One region of the Fretibacterium sp. OH1220_COT-178 genome, then DNA from elsewhere that is predicted to be linked to it. Evidence: riboswitches for the same ligand, from Rfam matches in the RefSeq annotation. Region 1 holds a riboswitch; each other region holds the start of a gene.
What was found. A riboswitch is a leader RNA that binds a small molecule or an ion and turns the genes downstream of it on or off. The one in region 1 is predicted to bind cobalamin.
Positions count from the first base shown of each region.

Region 2: it holds a riboswitch for cobalamin, as region 1 does, so the genes downstream of both, EII26_RS06010 (acetate--CoA ligase family protein) here and EII26_RS04790 (sirohydrochlorin cobaltochelatase) in region 1, are expected to answer to the same signal.
Region 3: it holds a riboswitch for cobalamin, as region 1 does, so the genes downstream of both, EII26_RS11545 (methylmalonyl-CoA mutase family protein) here and EII26_RS04790 (sirohydrochlorin cobaltochelatase) in region 1, are expected to answer to the same signal.

Region 1 covers NZ_RQYL01000008.1:1,968-7,923, forward strand. Annotated here, with positions in the region: gene EII26_RS04780 (hypothetical protein) at 1-822, opposite strand, end outside; gene EII26_RS04785 (precorrin-2 C(20)-methyltransferase) at 848-1,537, opposite strand; gene EII26_RS04790 (sirohydrochlorin cobaltochelatase) at 1,622-2,464, opposite strand; cobalamin riboswitch at 2,591-2,789, opposite strand; gene EII26_RS04795 (Rpn family recombination-promoting nuclease/putative transposase) at 2,885-3,895, opposite strand; gene EII26_RS04800 (flagellar protein FlaG) at 3,982-4,365, opposite strand; gene EII26_RS04805 (flagellin N-terminal helical domain-containing protein) at 4,489-5,956, opposite strand, start outside.
Region 2 covers NZ_RQYL01000011.1:48,680-54,635, reverse strand. Annotated here, with positions in the region: gene hcp (hydroxylamine reductase) at 1-60, shown strand, start outside; gene EII26_RS06010 (acetate--CoA ligase family protein) at 113-2,233, opposite strand; cobalamin riboswitch at 2,398-2,564, opposite strand; gene adhE (bifunctional acetaldehyde-CoA/alcohol dehydrogenase) at 2,714-5,332, opposite strand.
Region 3 covers NZ_RQYL01000032.1:19,059-25,014, forward strand. Annotated here, with positions in the region: gene EII26_RS11530 (NAD(P)H-dependent oxidoreductase) at 1-228, shown strand, start outside; gene EII26_RS11535 (Type 1 glutamine amidotransferase-like domain-containing protein) at 339-938, shown strand; gene EII26_RS11540 (dihydrodipicolinate synthase family protein) at 1,151-2,047, opposite strand; cobalamin riboswitch at 2,221-2,429, shown strand; gene EII26_RS11545 (methylmalonyl-CoA mutase family protein) at 2,546-4,717, shown strand; gene scpA (methylmalonyl-CoA mutase) at 4,718-5,956, shown strand, end outside.

The sequences.
Region 1 (5,956 bases):
GAACAGCATCGACCGCGCCAGCCCCGCCGGGAACAGGCCGAAATAGTAGCCCGCATTCTGGCGAAGCGCGCGGGTGACGATCCCCAACCCGTTCCCCAGCAGCAGCGCAAAGACCGTCTGGGCGACGGAGAGCTCCCCGGCCGCCAGGCTCCCGCCCGCGAGCGCCAGGGCCGCGGAGACGTGGGCGATGGACGCCGCCGCCACCGTCCAACCCGCAAGGGGCAGGAAGGTCCCCCCCATGAACCGGCTCCGGAGCGCCTCCTCCGCATAGGGGACCAGCGTGAACGCGACGGCGTAAAAGAACCAGGCCAGCGGCAGGGTCTTCAGGAGCTTCCGCCAGAGCCCGGAGACGCCGCGCCGCGCCGGGGGCGGGGCCTCCGGCTCCGGCGCGCCGGTCTCCCGCGCCCGCAGGATGCCCAGGACCATCACGAACCGGACCGCGCTCCGCAAAATGAGGGTCAGGGCGAAGATTCCGCCCGCCAGCCCCGCCATGCTCACCGAGAGCACCAGCGTGGCGGGCCATCGGCGCAGGTACCCCGGGAAGGCCAGCAGCAGCGTCCCCCACAGGGCCGTCCGGCGATCGATCCGCCCCTCGTCCAGAGCGGACGCCAGAAGCGCCGCGCCGGTCTTGGCCGAACCCAGGCTGAGGGTCAGGGAGAGCCCCAGCACCGGACCGATCCCGTGCCGGCGAAGCCAGGGCATCATCCTCCGCATCAGGCGATCCGCCAGCCCGAGCCTCAGGACGACGTCCCCGATCAGCAGTCCCAGGAGGATGTCGAGCGTCAGCCAGAGCTCGCCGACAAGAAGCGCCCGCCAATCCATGACCCCTCACCCCGAGAGGGGGCCGCTACCTCCACAGCAGCAACACCGACAAATACTCCTCGGCAGGGTCCAGGGCCGGATCGCCGTAAAGGACGCTCTCGTCCGGCAGGCCGGCTCGGTCGACCCGGACCGTCTCCCGCCAGGGCCCCGCTCCCAGCACCAACGGCCTCAGCCCCTCCCCCAGCGCGCTGGGCTTGTAGAGCGCGGCGGCGTCCGCAGCCCTCAGGGCCGCCTCGATGCGCGCCGGCTCCGCCGTAGCCGGGATGACGCAGAGCACGTCCTCGCCCAGGGCCAGGAACCTCCGGGCACAGGACGCGGCCAGGGAATGGGCCGAGACCCCGGGCACGAGGCGGAGCTCCAAACCCGGGACCAGCCCGCGCCAGACCTCGTAGAGGTACGCGCCGGTGGCGTAGAGGGCCGAGTCCCCGATCACCGGCAGCACGACGGTCTCCGCCCTCTCCCATCGCGGGCGGAGCTCCTCCAGCCGCTCGCGCAGAGCGGCGTCGCGCACCGAGGCGTCGCGCACCATGGGAAAGACCACCGGAACGGCGGCCGATTCCCTCAGATGCCCGCGCAGAGCGGCGGCAGCCACGCTCGGCCTGCCGTCCCGCGAGTGCGGGATCAGCACCAGATCCGCCTCGTCGAGGGCGCGAAGCGCCCCCGCCGTCACCATATCCGGGTCGCCCGGACCTACGCCCGCAACGATCAGCTTCAAGCGATCACTCCCTATGAAAAAATCCCGGCCAACAAAGTTCCGGACCATTACGGTCCCGCCCCCGCCGGAGCTCGGCGGCAGGGCTCAGAGCAGCATCTCGCGGATGCGCTCCACGAAGACCTCCGCCATCCGCGGGTCCTCGCCCAGCCCCACAAGATGGGGCTCGACATTCTCGTAGCCCTCCCTCCTCAGCCGATGCAGCCAGGAGTCGTCATCCGGGCCCGCCATGTCGTTATTGGCGTGGTCGCCCGAGACGATCATGAGCGGGGAGAGCACCAACCTCCCGACGGAGGGGTGTTTTTTGAGGCCGCGGACGACGTCCTCGATCGTCGGCGCCGCCTCCACCGTGCCGATGAAGAACCGGCCGTCCGCGATCCGGTCCAGGGCCAGCTGGAGCTGGCAGTACATGGCGTTGGCACTGTGGGTGGGCGTGCCGTGCCCCATCAGGACGATCGCGGTCCCCTCGTCCTCCAGCCGGCGCCCGAAGCGGGCCGCCAGGATTTCGGCCATGCGGTCGCAGTCGGGCACGCTGTGGAGGTAAGGGGACCCCAGGGCGATCCTCCGGAACCCGTACTTGCCCCGGATGGAGGCGAAGGCGTCGACGACGCTCCGGATGTCGTCGTACTCCTCGCCGGGGATGATGTGCGTGGGCATCACGCAGACGCGGGTGATCCCCTCGTCCTGCATCCGGGCCAGGGCCTCGGCGGGCGTCGGGATCCCGACGTTCTGCTCGCGGGCGATCTTTCTGCGGATGATGTTGGAGGTGAAGGCCAGGCGGACCTGCGCCTCGGGAAAAGCCTCTTTGGCGCTGTCGACGAGGTTGTCGATGGCCCTGCGGGCCTCGGGCACGGAGGTACCGAACGAGACGACCAGGATGCCCGCCCTGTCGGGCCTCGCCCTTCCGTGAGGCGAAGCGGAGGATTTCATCGCTTATATACCCCCTTCGTACGCACCGGCGGCGCAGCGGGCACAAAAAAAGACACGAACCCGAGTCGTGTCTCGCTCTTTCACAGCACCGGTCATCTGCAAAGGAGTTCGCCCACGCAAACAATATCTCCCTCTCGCCTGCAGACGCGGTATCCTGACTTCCCCTCTTCCTCCTCCGCCCCTTCCCGGGGAGCGCCTCCCCAGTGGGTGTTCCGTGCGGATTCGTCCGGGCTACAGTGGCGGGGCCGCGCGGGCGTCGCACCCGCTTCCCGAGTCTGCAAGGACATATTCGGCATCCATTACGATTTCCATTCAACCACACCAGCCCAGGCTTGTCAACGCAAGCAAGGCAGCTGGACAAAGGCAGAAGGCCCTCCCCGAAGGAAGAGCCTCCGCGACACGAGCAACGGCAGGCTCCAGCTAACGCAACCCCTCAATCTCCTCGATCGGGAGCCCCGTCGCCTCGGCGGCCGTACGGACATCCACCCCCATCCGAAGAAGGTTTCGCACCGTCTCCCGCTTGGCCTGTGCCATGCCCTGTGCCATGCCCTGCTCCATGCCCCGCTGCTCCGCCTTTTTGATCCGCGTCTCCTCGATCGCCCGACGGTCCAGCTCGTCCATCTGCGCCCGCAATTGATAATAACGGTACTCCGGCGTACCCCAATACTCCCGCTCCGCAGCCGTCACCTCTTCAAAAACCTTGTCCCCGGACAACGCCGTGCGCATCAGACTCACCCCCATTCCATCGTTGCTCATATAACCGCTCCAGACCGCCAAACGCTCCTCGTCCGTCAGCTTGTGCGTCGGATCGGCCTTCATCCGTTCCCGGATCCGATCGATGCCGTCCCGGAACTTCTTCAGCTCCACATAAACCAGCAGCTCATCCCACGTCAGGACCTTCCGCGTAACCGGGTTCGTCAGGACAAAGTCCCACACCCCCGGACGCTCCTCCGGAAACAGGGGAAAACCCAGCAGCGATATCAGAACCGTCGCCCTCAGGTCGTGGTAGCTCCTCCCCGCGCCCAGCTGACGCACATAGCTCTTCCCCCAATAATAGAGGCAGCGCGGGACAAAATGTTCGTGCCCCTCCCGCTGAAGCTCGATGTTCAGATGCCGGCCATGCTCGTCCACCGCACGGAGGTCCAGACGGGCGTGCTTCCTCCTCCAGCCCTCCGGGGCAAGCTCCGTCTCCGCAAGCTCCAACCGCCTCACCCGAGGATGTCCCAGGGTCTCGAAGATCGCGTTGACGAGATCCAGAAGAAGGTGCGTCCGAGAGGGGCGCCCCAGAAGGAACCGGAAAAACAGGTCCGTCGAGCGGTCGATCTCGGTCGGCAGCTCCCCCCGCTCCTCCAGAAGGAGCATCTCGCGCCGCTCCTCCCGCGTCAGCTTCAAAAGGCTCCCATCCGAGCCGCTGCCAAGCCCCTTTCCCACAGCCTCACCTCGCTTCGGATCCCCATTCGCTTTAAAACTTCGGCTACAGTATAGCAAAACGCCCTCCCCGGAGGGAGGGCTTTGCATCACACGACCACGTCCAGCCGCTCGTTCAGCGTCTCGCGGATCCGCGAGACCAGCTTCACGATCTCGTCCGCGGGAATCTTGCGGACGATGTTTCCGTCTAGGGTCTCGATCACCTGAATCTGGACCATGCCCGCCTCGTCGATCACCTCGTACTTGAGGTGCCGGTTGCTCGGCGTCAGGCTCTCGACCAGATCGGCCGTCCTCTTCAGGAGGGACTTCAGCCCCTCCCTGTCCAACTCCAACAGCGGGTCCGGAGAGTTCTCGGCGGACTCGGGCGGCACCGCCGCCCCGGGCTCGACGCCCGAAGCACGCCGCAGGGGCAGACCCTCAGCGGGTGGGGCCTCGGGAATCGTCGCCCCGCCCGGAGTCAAACGAACCTCCATAGCCCTCACCTTCCTTCGTCAAACTTGCCGCAACTTTGAGAGGAGAGGGAAAGGGAACGAAAACCCCTTTCCCTCAAGTCGATACGGGCCGCTAAACAGCCCTCTCAAAGACGGAGTGTACGGTTAACGAATCAGGCTCAGGACGTGCTGCGGAAGCTGGTTGGCCTGCGCCAGCATGGCGTTGCCGGCCTGGAGCATGATGTTGAGCTTGGTGAAGTTCATCATCTCCTTGGCCATGTCCGTGTCGCGGATGCGGCTCTCGGCCGCCGTCAGGTTCTCGCCCGCCACCGTGAGGTTGTTGATGGTATGCTCCAGGCGGTTCTGGTAGGCGCCCAGCTTGGCCCGCTGCGTCGACACCTTGTCCAGCGCGTTGTCGATCACCGTGATGGAGCGCGCCGCGGACTCGCGGTCGGTGACCAGGACCTCGTTCAGGCCCAGGGCATGAGCGCGCATGTCGCCGATGTTGATCCCCATATCCTCGCCCTCGTTGGCGCCGATCTGGAACACCGTCGTGTTGTCCGCAAGGTGAAGGATCGTCGAGCCTTCTTTGTTGACATACGAGAACCTCTTGCCAGCTGCACTCCAAGCTGCCGTTACTCCTGTCAATGCATCAAACTCCACATCAATATTCGGGTGCAACACACCGACCAAACGATTGCCTGTCGTTTTGGCTCCAGAGACAATTATCTCTCCAGTGTGGGCATTTGCGATATCCACCGTGTAGTCGCTTTCCCTCGCCTCTTGGATAACGTTGAGAGAAAAAGCCTTGATCAGATCCTCATCTCCCGCGAAACTGAGACGTCCCGTCGTTCCTGGAATCACCGTACGAATCACGAACGTCCCGTTCACAGACTCAGACGTATTCAGCTCGTTCCCCTCGACAAAAGTTGCAAAGTTGACAGCCCCTTCAGGGTCAGCAAGATATTGAGCCTGCCCAAGCCCGCCTTTAGCCTCGCTATTTCCGATGGCATCTCTCAATTTCTTTGCAACATCACCCAGCGTGTCATTGGCATAGAGAGTAATCTTTGCCTGTTTACCGTCACCCTGTGTAATGGTGATCGTCTGGGGGTCGGTCAGCATGAAGCGACCCTGGGCATCCCAGAACTTGTCCAGATCACGCAACTTGATGCCCTTTTTGGCGACATCACCGATCTTCATCGCTTCGAATACCGCCAAATCCTTACCGCTTAGGTCGGCAACAACCAAATTACCATTCGCTGCATTCTTCTCCGCGAACGAGAGGGTGACGCTCCCCGTCTGCAACTTGCCGTCCTCAAAATAATACTGCTGCAGGGTGATATCCTTACCCCTGATTTTAGCGACATCCAAGTTATAGAGATGAGGCCCCGTCGCAGTTGGATCGGAAACCGACAACTGGACATCCGGAGTTCCGGTCGAGGTCGTCGCCTCGTTCTTGCCTATCTGAAAGATTGCGGAGTCGCCCAGATTCATCGCCTGCATCTCAGCATTCGAAAACGTCGTTCCGTCAAGAGTCAGCCCCGCCAAATCTCCCACCAGTGCTTTAGCGGTGAGGTTGGTACCCCAACCAGCTCCAACAGCGTCCGCCTCCAAAGTAACGGTTTGTTCGGCA
Region 2 (5,956 bases), on a different contig from region 1:
GCCTTCAACATCCAGCCCATCACGACCCCCGAGGCCGACCTCAAGGCCATTCTGGGATAACCGCGCTGCAAACCGGGGCCCCCGGAGAACCTCTCCGGGGGCCCTTCGTGCCTCATGCCTCCTGCGCCTTCACGACCAGCGCGTCCGCCGCCACGGCCCCCTTGCCCTCCTCCAGGACGAACACGGGATTGATGTCCAGCTCCAGCAGCCCCGTCTCGGTGACCGCCAGCTGCGAGACCCGGCTGACGATCCGGGCCAGGGCCCGGATATCCCTCGGCCGGCTGCCCCGGGTCCCGGAGAGGAACGAGTAGCCCTTGATCTGGCGGATCATGTCGAGCGCCTCGTCCTCGTCGACGGCCCCGTGCCTCAGGGACACGTCGCCCAGCACCTCGACGTAGATTCCGCCGAGGCCCACCGCGATCATCGGCCCGAACACGGGATCCCGCTTCACGCCGACGATGCACTCGAACCCTCCCCGCACCATCTCGGAGACCAGAAAACCCTGGACTCCCCGGTCCCCGACATGCTCCGCCAAATGACTCCGCACGGTCTTGAGCGCGCTTCGGAGCTCCTCGAAGGACCGCACGTCCAGTGCCACGATCCCCGCCTCCGTCTTGTGCAGCACGGAGGCCGCCATCCCCTTGAGCGCCACGGGGAAACCCAGCTCCTCGGCCGCGTCGCACGCCTCCTCCAGGTTCAGGCAAAGGCGCTCGCGCGTCACGGGAATGCCGTACCGGGAGAGGAACACCTTGGCGTCGTACTCGGTCATGCTCTCCTCCCAGTCCGGAAGGATCGGCTCGCTCGCGTCGAAACGGGGCGCCAGAGGAGGCTCGAAGGTCCCCCACCGCTTGAGGGCCTTCATGGCGCGGGCGCACTGACGGAAGCTCTGAAAGATGGGGATCCCGGCCCCCTTCAGCCGTTCGATGAAGCGGCCTCCATGTTGATGGTCGATCATCCAGACGGCCGCCTGGGGCTTCGGGCTGCGGCCGTAGCTCTCGATCATGATGTCCGTCATGACGTCGCCCGCGCGCCCCACGATCATCGACAGGGACGTCACGACCGAGTCCAGCTCCGCGTCCTCCTGCACCGCGTCGAAGACGCTGCGGAAGTTCTCCGGCTGCTCGGAGATCTGGACCGTCATGTCCACGGGGTTGCGGGACGCCCCGAAGGGCGGAATGGCCGCCTCGATGCGCGTCCTCGTCAGAGGCGAGAACTCCGGGACGGAGAGCCCCACGTCGTTCAGGCAATCGGCCATGACGATGCCGGCCCCTCCGGAGGTGGTCAGGATCGCGGAGCTGCCGCCCTTCATGCGTTTCTCCGCCCCCAGCACCTGGCCGATGCCGATGATGTCGTCGATATCCTCCATCGGGATGACCCCGTACTGCGAGAACACCGCCGACCAGACCCGCTCGTCCCCCGTCAGTGCCGCCGTATGGCTCTTGGCCGCCTCCCGGGCCGAGGGCGACCGTCCAGCCTTCAGGACCGCAACGGCGATGCCGCGTTCGCGGGCCCTCCGCACCAGGCGCAGGAAGCCCGCCCCGTCCTCCAGCCCTTCCAGATAGAGCATCAGCAGGCGCACCTCGGGGTCCTCCAGCACGTAGTCCGCACACTCCACGGCATCGAGGTCCGACTGGTTGCCGGTGGTGACGACGTAGCGGAACCGCACGCCGTGCTCCATCCCCACGCCGAAGGACGAGAACCCGAACGCTCCGCTCTGGGACACGAGCGCAACGTGTCCCGTTACCGGGCGCGGCGCCTCGTAGAGGGCGCCCGAAAACGTGAGGGGAATCCCCTCCGCCAGGTTCACCAGTCCCTGGCAGTTCGGCCCCAGGACCCGGATGCCCCCCTCGCGTGCGATGGCGGACACCTCCTCCTGAAGCGCATTGTTGCCCGTCTCGGAAAAACCCGAGGAGTAGATCAGGACGAAGGGAACCTGCTTGTCGGCACAGGCCCGCATCACGCCGGGGATCAGGTTGGCCCTGACGCTGAGGATCGCGAGATCCAGGGGACCTTCGATCTCCGCGATGTCCCGGTGCACGGGCAGGCCTGCGACGGCGTCGGCCTTCGGGTTGACCGGGTGTATCGCTCCCCGGTAGCCGAAGGCCTGCAAATAGCGGAGCGTCCGTCCCGTCAGGCGTTCCGGGTCGGACGAGGCGCCGACGATGGCGACGCTTTGAGGGGCGAAGAGCTTTCTCAGAGGGTGGGACAGCAAGGCTGCATTCGACTCGGTCATGTTCGTGAATCCTCCCGTTCCATTCGACTGCGGTCCCGGAGAACCGCGAAGGGCCGCCCTCGCGAGAGGACGGCCCCGAATGACGGAGGACACGGCCTTCGGCCCCCGCACGACGGGTTGCCGAAAGACGCACTCCACATACCGGCCCGAATCCACGCGGGGGGCGTGTGCTCCTCCGGAAGGCCGGTCTCCTGGCTCGCTCCTTTTTCCGGCCCCCTTCCCGGGAGGACGACGCCCCCAGTGGGTGCGGCCGGTATTTCCGAGCTTACAGTGGCGGGTCCGCGCCGGTCTCTCACCGGACTTCCCGAACACCTTCCGAGGCTGTTTTGTCTACACGAAAACTATACGGCAAAAACCGGGAATGTCAAACGGGCGCGGCATCTCCACAGTCACGGGCCGACTCCCGGGGAAGAAGAAATGTCCCTCTCGCACAGGCCACAGCTCCCACTCCAAGCGCCCTTCAATCGTGCGCCTCAGGACTCAGGATCCATGGAAGGCCTTGAGATACAGCTCCTTGATCTCGCTCATCAAGGGATATCTCGGGTTCGCGGGGGTACATTGGTCGTTGAACGCGTTCTCCACCATATCGTCCAGCGTTCTCATAAAATCTGCCTCTGCGATACCGTATTCTTTGATGGTCCGCTTGATGCCTACCTTTTCCTTCAGGGCAGCGACACTCCCGACGAATTTCTCGAAGATCTCGTCCTCATTTCCGCCCGTGATGCCAACGAACCTGGCCACTTCACAATACCGGCTCTTGGCCTTGGGATAAGGATATTGGGGGAACGTGCCCATCTTTGCCGGTGCCTCGTTCGCGTTGTAGCGCATGACGTGTTCGATCAACAAGGCGTTGGCTATGCCGTGGGGCAGGTGATGGTAGGCGCCCAACTTGTGTGCCATGGAGTGGCAGACGCCCAGAAAAGCATTCGCAAAAGCCATGCCGGCAAGTGTCGAAGCGTTGCCCATTTTTTCCCTCGCAAAGGGGTCCTGGGCCCCCTTCTCGTACGCTCTGGGGAGATACTCGAAGATGAGCCGGGTCGCCGTCAGGGCCATGCCGTCGGTGAAGTCCGTGGCCATAATGGAGACGTAGGCCTCCAGGGCATGGGTCAGCGCGTCGATGCCGGAAGCGCTCGTCAACCCTTTGGGCTGATTCATCATGTTGTCGGCATCGATGATCGCCATGTTGGGCAACAGCTCGTAATCGGCGATGGGCCATTTCGTCCCCGTGTCCGCATCCGTGATGATCGCGAACGGCGTTACCTCGGACCCCGTCCCGGACGAGGTCGGTATGGCGACCATCATCGCCTTGAGCCCCATCTCGGGGAAGGTGTATACCCTTTTGCGTATGTCCATGAAGTCCATCGCCAGGTCCTCGAAGTTGCATTCCGGATGTTCGTACATCACCCACATGATCTTGGCGGCGTCCATGGAGGAGCCTCCGCCAAGAGCGATGATGACGTCGGGTCCAAAGGCCGTCAGGGCCTGCACTCCCTTCCTTGCACATTGGATGGTGGGATCGGGCGTCACCTCAAAGAAGCACTCGTGGCTGATGCCGAGCTGATCCAGTTTGTCGGTTATGGGTTTCGTATATCCGTTCGAGAACAAAAAGGTGTCCGTGACGATAAACGCCTTCTTCTTTCCATAGACGTTCTTCAACTCGTCCAGGGCGACGGGCAGGCATCCCTTTTTGAAATAGACCTTCTGGGGCGCTCTGAACCACAGCATATTTTCTCTCCTTTCGGCAACCGTTTTGATGTTCAGCAGATGCTTGATCCCCACGTTTTCGGACACGGAGTTGCCTCCGTAGGAACCGCATCCCAAAGTCAGCGAAGGAGTGAGCTTGAAGTTGTAGAGATCGCCGATTCCCCCCTGCGACGAGGGCGTATTCACCAATATCCGGCAGGTCTTCATGCGGCTCGCAAAGCGTTCCAGCTTCTCGGTCTCCAGGGGGTTGATGTAGAGGGATGCCGTATGGCCGTAACCGCCGTCCTTGACCAGCTTGTCCGCCATGTCCAAAGCGGTGTCGAAGTTCTCGGCCTTGTACAACGCCAGGACGGGGGACAGCTTTTCGTGGGCAAACGGCTCCGACGGGTCGACCGAGGTCACCTCTCCGATCAGAATTTTCGTCTCCTCCGGCACGCTGATCCCCGCTATTTCAGCTATCTTGCAAGCGGGCTGCCCGACGATCTTCGGCGAGACCGTCCCCGCCTCGGTCAGAAGGATTTTCCCCACCTTTTCGCGTTCGTCGTCCCGAAGCAGGTAACACCCCCGTTTGACGAATTCCTGCCGCACGGCGTCGTAAATATCGGCCATCGCGGTTACCGATTGTTCCGAAGAACAGATCATCCCATTGTCGAACGTCTTGGAGTGGATGACCGAATAAACCGCGGTGGGGATATCGCACGAGCTGTCCATGACGACCGGATCGTTTCCGGGCCCCACGCCAATGGCCGGCTTGCCCGACGAGTAGGCGGCCCTGACCATGCCGGGGCCGCCCGTCGCCAAAATGACGTCGGCCGACCGCATCAATTCGTTCGACAATTCGATGGAGGGCTCTTCAATCCAATCGATGATCCCCTCGGGCGCCCCAGCCTTGACGGCCGCCTCCAGCACGATCTTCGCCGCCGCAATGGTGCACGCCTTGGCTCGGGGGTGCGGGCTCAGCAAGATGGCGTTTCTCGTCTTCAGGCAGATCAGGCACTTGAAAATCGCCGTGGAGGTAGGATTCGTCGTGGGGACGACGGCCCCGACCACGCCTACCGGCTCGGCGATCCTTTTCACGCCATAAGCCGCATCGTGCTCGATGACGCCACACGTTTTCACTCTCTTGTAGGCGTTATAGATATACTCCGCCGCATAGTGATTTTTGATCACCTTGTCCTCCACGACGCCCATGCCGGTCTCCTCGCACGCGAGTTTTGCCAAAGGAATCCGTTCCTTGTTCGCCGCCATAGCCGACTCGAAAAAAATACGATCGACCTGCTCCTGCGTATAAGAAGCAAATTTCTCCTGCGCCTTCCTCATGGCGGCAATCTTTGCCTGCAACTCCTCCACGCTGTTGACGGATTCCGCAACTACAGGCTCTGATTTCTTGGACATAGCCATTCTCCTTTCACGATGAAGCTCTTTTGACACCGCACCATAGACGACCTCGAACATTGGACCGACTCTGTATTCATACCGCCAAACAAAGGCAAAGCAAACAACAGTCCGTGCATGGCTTGGCTGCAGGACAACGGAGTTCCCTGCATCACGAGCGCTGGCATGGATGGCTTCAAAAAGAGACTCGACAAAGGCCGTCCCAAAGGAGCGTTCACAGGAACGCAGGAGCGATTTCCCGGGCGGGAGGCCTGCCGGAGATATCTCAAAGAACTCGTCAAAACGACCGCTTTGTCCCCAGGTGCTCCGTCTCGTCGGCCGACGAGCTGCAGGTTTCCGGCTCAGCCATAAGTGCAACTTCTCCATTCACAACGGTTGCGACGCACGCTTGACGCCCCCTGCAGTGGAGCGCGAAACGCATAACAAAGGAGAAGAGGAGAATCGAGGTCAAGAGAAAGCAGAAGCTCAAACGCTCCATTACAAGCGGAAGGCCGGCAAGCACTCAGCGAACCCCAAAGGGCCGACCATCTGCTCATGTTGGCAGGACAAGGCGAAACCGGTCCTCGTGGGGACCTGTTCGCGGCTGCCAGCGGCCGACTTCATACAGGCATTACGCCCGGCAGG
Region 3 (5,956 bases), on a different contig from region 1:
TTGGCAATGATGCCAAAGCTGAACCCCGGACATGGGCCAAAAGCGCCGATTGATAAGGCATTGGCAGACCTTTCGGATGTTGTCATGAAGGGGGAAGTGCAAGAGAATAATTATGTATCCGTTGCATTTCCGCGCTTTTTATATAAATTCGGAGCGCAAATGGGATGGCGACGAATGATTAAGGCAAACGGCGGAAAAGTCAAGGATTTGGGGAAAAAGCCGGAATAGGTATGGCACAGGATTGTCGTTGTAAGGGCTTGGCGATTGATAGAATGGAAGATCAATGACATGGCAATATATATTAAAGAGAATATTTCTTTGATATCTGGGAGGAATCTATGAGATTATTTTTGTGTTCTCACTTTGCAGAAGTAGGATCTTTCTTAAAAGGGGAGGTGGCTGGAAAGAATGTTGTTTTTGTACCAACCGCTTCAATAAATGAGAGTTATAAGGGGTATGTGGATTCGGCACGAAAGCAATGGCAAAAGATGAATGCGAATATCGCAGAGGTTGAGATTTCAACGGCACCAATAGATGCAATTCATAAAGCCTTTGAAAGTGCAGATGTTATTTATTTTACTGGTGGCAATACATTTTTCCTGATTGACCAATTGAAAAAAACAGGAGTCGATGAATTAATAAAGAAGCACCTAGATGATGGGAAACTATACGTGGGAGAGTCGGGAGGAGCAATAGTTTGTGCGAAGGAGCTTTCGTACATAAAGCCAATGGACGAAGTGCCTGAAGATTTTTCGCAAAAGGACTATTCAGGGTTAAATTTGATTGATTTCTATGTAGTTCCTCATTACCTGTGTCCTCCATTCGAAAAATGCTCTCAACAGATTCTTGATGAGTATCCCAATTTGAATATATGTGCACTCAATAATTCGCAGGCGATTTTAGTTGAAAACGGAGAGAAAAGAAAGCTGAATGTATAAAAATTCTCGCCTGTCAAATAGGTTTGTTTTTTAGAGAAGCGATTGGATAAAAATCCAATCGCTTCTCCATTTTGTCATTTTGATTAAAAAGTCCTTGTCAAGCGGCAACAGGCGAGGCGAAAAAGTATTTTTTGAACGCACCGGGGGATACTGCATATCCACTGCATAGAAAAGATGCAACCGAGCGAAGCTTGCTTCAGCTGTCTATCGGCTTACATGGGCTCTTGCCCCTCGGTCAAAATTGCCCTTATGGCCTCCACCTGACGCTCGTCCGGCGGAAGCAGCGGGAAGGCCGAGTGCGCCGTCATTTCGAACCCGTTCAGGACCATGGCCTGCTTGATCGCAGGGATGAAGGGCGTGCAGACGTCGTAGATCCGCATCAGGCGATTGATGCGCCTCTGGCACCGGGCGATCTCCCCGCAGTCCCCTCCAAGGATTGCCCGCAGCCACGCGGCGCACAGCGCGGGGTCGACGTTGCCGAGGCCGCCGATGCACCCGGCGCCGCCGGACAGGATGTTGTGCGCCAGGTTTTCGTCGAACCCGCTGTAGATCTCGAATTCGGGAAACTCCGGCAGCAGCGTGTTCGCCAGCTCGCGCGTGTGCCCCATGAAGGCGATGGAGTCCTTGTAGCCCACGATATTGCTGTGTTTTCGGGCCAGGGTCAGAGCCACGGAGGGCTTGAGGTCGTACCCCGTCCGGGCCGGAAAGTTGTAGAGGTAGACCCGAGCCGGGGTGGAGGCGGCGAGCCTGTCGTAGAAGAGCTCCACGCTTGCGTCGCTCAGGTCGAAGTAGTAGGGCGTGATGGTCATCACGGCCTCCACGCCCTGAGAGTGGGCGTAATTGCTCAGTTCGATGCAGTCCTCCACGCGCATGGCGCTCGTCCCGACGATCAGCTTGCAGCGGGTCCCAATGTGCCGGGCCGCGCTGCCGACCATCCGCTTCTGTTCGTCCATGGGGATGGCGTAGAACTCCCCGATGCTGCCCAGCAGCACGATGCCGTCGACCCCGCCCGCGATCAGGCGGTCGTAGATCCTCAGGTTGGCCTCCTCGTCCACCCTGCCCTTCGGGTCGAACGCGGTTACGGTCGGAACCAGAAATTGCGGCTTCATCACGAATCCTCCTTCGTTGTCAGAGCTCGGGCGATAAGGGCAGAGGAACGACGTATTGGGGGGTGCCATGCCGCCCGTCAAGGATGCGGTCTCCACTGCGGAAGCCCGGAGAGTGATTCTTCACGGACTTTCGTCCATTATAGCGTGCTGCCGTCCCTCTCTCGATGACGAAGCACGTTTGCGGCGCCCTGCGGCGCCTCTTTGATATAATGGAAGAAACCAGAGAGGACCCCGGCAGCCAGGGAATCCGGTGCAAGACCGGAGCGGCCCCGCCACTGTAACTCGGGACGACCCCGCAGGACGTCACTGTCGCCCGGCGATGGGAAGATGCGGCATTAGGAGGAACGAGAGCCAGGAGACCGGCCGGGGGAGCGGGTTCTTTTCGTGCTCGGGCACGAGGGGCTTCGGTTGCGCCGCGAGCGCGTTTCCGGGAGGGAGTAAGGCCTTCCCGGAAATGTGTGTTAGCGCTCCAGCATCACGAACGGGAGGAATGTCTGTATGAGCAACGAAAAGGTAAGGCAATCGGAGGACGGGCACCATTGTGCCGAGTCTGCGTCAGCCCCGATGCCCCTGCCCGAGGTCGATTTTGGCGAGTTCGCCCCGTCGAGCTACGAGGCTTGGAAGGAGGCGGCCGTTGCGGCCCTGAAGGGGGCGCCCTTCGAGAAGAGCATGTTCACCTCCACCTACGAGGGGATTACGCTCAACCCTCTCTACACGAACGCGGATACCCGGGACCTCGAGGCACCCCGGGCTTTTCCGGGGGCCTATCCCCTGCGCGGAGCCTCTGCGTCCGGCAACCTTCGGCGTCCCTGGGAGGTCGCTCAGTTCTGCGACGAGACTCTGCCCGAGGAGGCCCACAAGGCCATCGTACACGAGCTCGACCGCGGAGCCTCGACCGTCGCCCTCGTCCTGGACCGCCGTACCTTGGAGGGGCTTGATGCCGATGCGGAGGGGGCCGTCGCCGCCGGGGTCTCCGTATCCTCCCTCGAGGACCTGGAGGCACTGCTCGAAGATCTGCCGGGCCGCCATCCCCTCTATATCCATGCGGGGGTGTCCGCACTGCCTTTCCTCGCCCTGCTCGACGCCCTTGCCGCGAAAAGGAAGATTCCCTTTGGCGAGCTCACGGGGTGCGTGGGGGCGGATCCCCTCGCCGCGCTCCTGGAGCGGGGCGCCCTTCCGGCCTCCCTCGCCGCGCTTTTCGACGAGATGACGCAGACGATCGTCTGGGCCCGTGAGCGGAAAACCCCGCTGCGAACGATCCTGATTCGGGGCTCCGTCCTCCACAACGGGGGGGCCAGCGCGGTTCAGGAGGTCGCCTACGCCATGACCGCGGCCATCGAGACCCTGCGGGCGCTTCAGGAGCGGGGCATCGACGTCGCGGAGTTCTCCCGCCGGCTTCGATTCGAGTTCTCCTTGGGCTCCAATTTCTTCATGGAGGTCGCCAAGATCCGGGCCGCGCGCTGCGTCTGGGCCCGGATCGCCTCGAGCTTCGGCGGCGACGGGGAGGCACAGCGGGCGGAGATCTTCGGCCGCACCTCCCTCTTCACCAAGACCGTGTACGATCCCTACGTGAACATGCTGCGCAACACGACGGAGGCCTTCTCCGGCGTTGTGGGCGGCGTCGACGGCCTGACCGTCGGCTGTTTCGACGAGGCGCTGCGGCCGGGGTCGGAGTTCTCCCGCCGCGTCGCGCGCAACGCTCAGGTGATGCTCCGCAAGGAGTTCAACCTGCTCCAGCCGACGGACCCCGCGGGCGGTTCCTGGTACGTGGAGAGGCTGACGGACGAGCTGGCCCGGAAGGTCTGGGAGGCGCTGCAGAAGGTGGAGGCGGAGGGCGGCTTCCTGAAGGGCGTTTGCGAGGGCGCCATCCAGCACGACGTCCAGGCCATGCTGCAGCAGCGTTTCAAGCGGCTTGCCCAGCGCTCCGACCGCGCCGTGGGCACCAACATGTACCCCAACCCCGCGGAGTCCCTGCCCGAGTTCGCGGAGCCGGACTGGGCGGCTCTGCGTGCCGTGCGGACCGAAGCGGTCCGACGCCATCGTGCGTCCCGCGACGAGGGGGCGGTGAAGCGGACCCTTGAGGTCTTGGCGTCGGCGCGGACCGGAGCGGCGGCGTCCGCCGCCGCGGCCGCCGGGGCCACCCTCGGCGAGCTGCGTTCTGCCCTGAATGGCGCCGGTTCCGACGGGCTCTCCGTCGAGCCCGTTCCGCCGCATCGCTGGACGGAGCAGTACGAGGCCATGCGCCGCCGCACGGAGGCCTTTGTGGCCGAGAAGGGGGACAACTTCAAGGTCTTCCTGGCGAACATGGGGCCGATCCCACAGCACAAGGCGCGCGCCGATTTCATATCCAGCTTCATGGAGGTGGCCGCCTTCGAGATCCTCCGGAACGACGGCTTCGCCACGACGGAGGAGTGCGCTGCCGCCGCGGCGGCCAGCGGGGCGGACATCGCCGTGATCTGTTCCACGGACGCCACCTATCCGGAGCTGGTTCCGCCCCTGGCCCGGGCCATCAAGGAGAAGCGGCCGGGGATGGGCGTCTATCTGGCCGGAGCGCCGGCCGCCGAGTGCAAGGACGCCTATCTCGAAGCGGGCGTGGACGACTTTATCAGCGTCCGTTCCAACTGTCTGGAGACGCTGACCGGATTTCAGAGAGCGAAGGGGATGTTTTAGATGAGCCCGAGCAAGCACGCGAATCCCGATTTCACCCAGATCGCCCTCCAGAGTACCGAGGCGGGGGCGGCCCTGGACGCCAAGGCCTGGGAGCGCCGTTTCCGGGAGGAGACCGGCAGGACGCCGGACGAGATGTTCTTCCATACGATGGAGCAGATCGACGTCGCGCCCCTTTACACGGAGGCGGACAATTGCGGACTGCCCCACCTCGCCTACGACATGCCGGGGCTCCCGCCGTTCCTCCGCGGGCCCTATCCGACCATGTACGTCACGCGCCCCTGGACGGTGCGCCAGTACGCCGGCTTCTCCACGGCCGAGGAGAGCAACGCCTTCTATCGGCGAAACCTCGCCGCAGGACAGAAGGGGCTCTCCATCGCTTTCGACCTGGCGACGCACCGCGGCTACGACTCCGACCATCCGCGCGTCGTCGGGGACGTGGGCAAGGCCGGCGTAGCGGTCGACTCCATCCTGGACATGGAGATCCTGTTCTCGGGCATCCCACTGGATCAGATGTCCGTCTCCATGACCATGAACGGCGCCGTTCTTCCCGTCCTGGCCTTCTACATCCTGGCCGCGGAGGAGCAGGGCGTGGACAAGTCCGTCCTGACCGGGACCATCCAGAACGACATCCTCAAGGAGTTCATGGTCCGCAACACCTACATCTATCCTCCGAAGGCCTCGATGCGCATCATCGGGGACATCTTCTCCTACACCTCGAAGTACATGCCCAAGTTCAACAGCATCAGCATCTCCGGCTACCACATCCAGGAGGCGGGGGCCACGGCGGACATCGAGTTGGGCTACACGCTGGCGGACGGGCTGGAGTACCTGCGCACCGGGACCAAGGCCGGCCTCTCCATCGACGCGTTCGCCCCGCGCCTGTCGTTCTTCTGGGGGATCGGCAAGAATTACTTCATGGAGGTCGCCAAGATGCGCGCGGCGCGGATGCTCTGGGCCAAGATCGTCAAGACGTTCGGGCCCAAGAACCCCAAGTCCATGGCGCTGCGCACCCATTGCCAGACGTCCGGCTGGAGCCTCACCGAGCAGGACCCGTTCAACAACGTGGAGCGCACCTGCATCGAGGCGCTGGCGGCCGCGCTGGGGCACACGCAGTCCCTGCACACCAACGCGCTGGACGAGGCCATTGCCCTGCCGACGGACTTCTCCGCGCGCATCGCGCGCAACACGCAGCTCTACATCCAGGACGAGACGAAGGTCTGCAAGGTCATCGACCCGTGG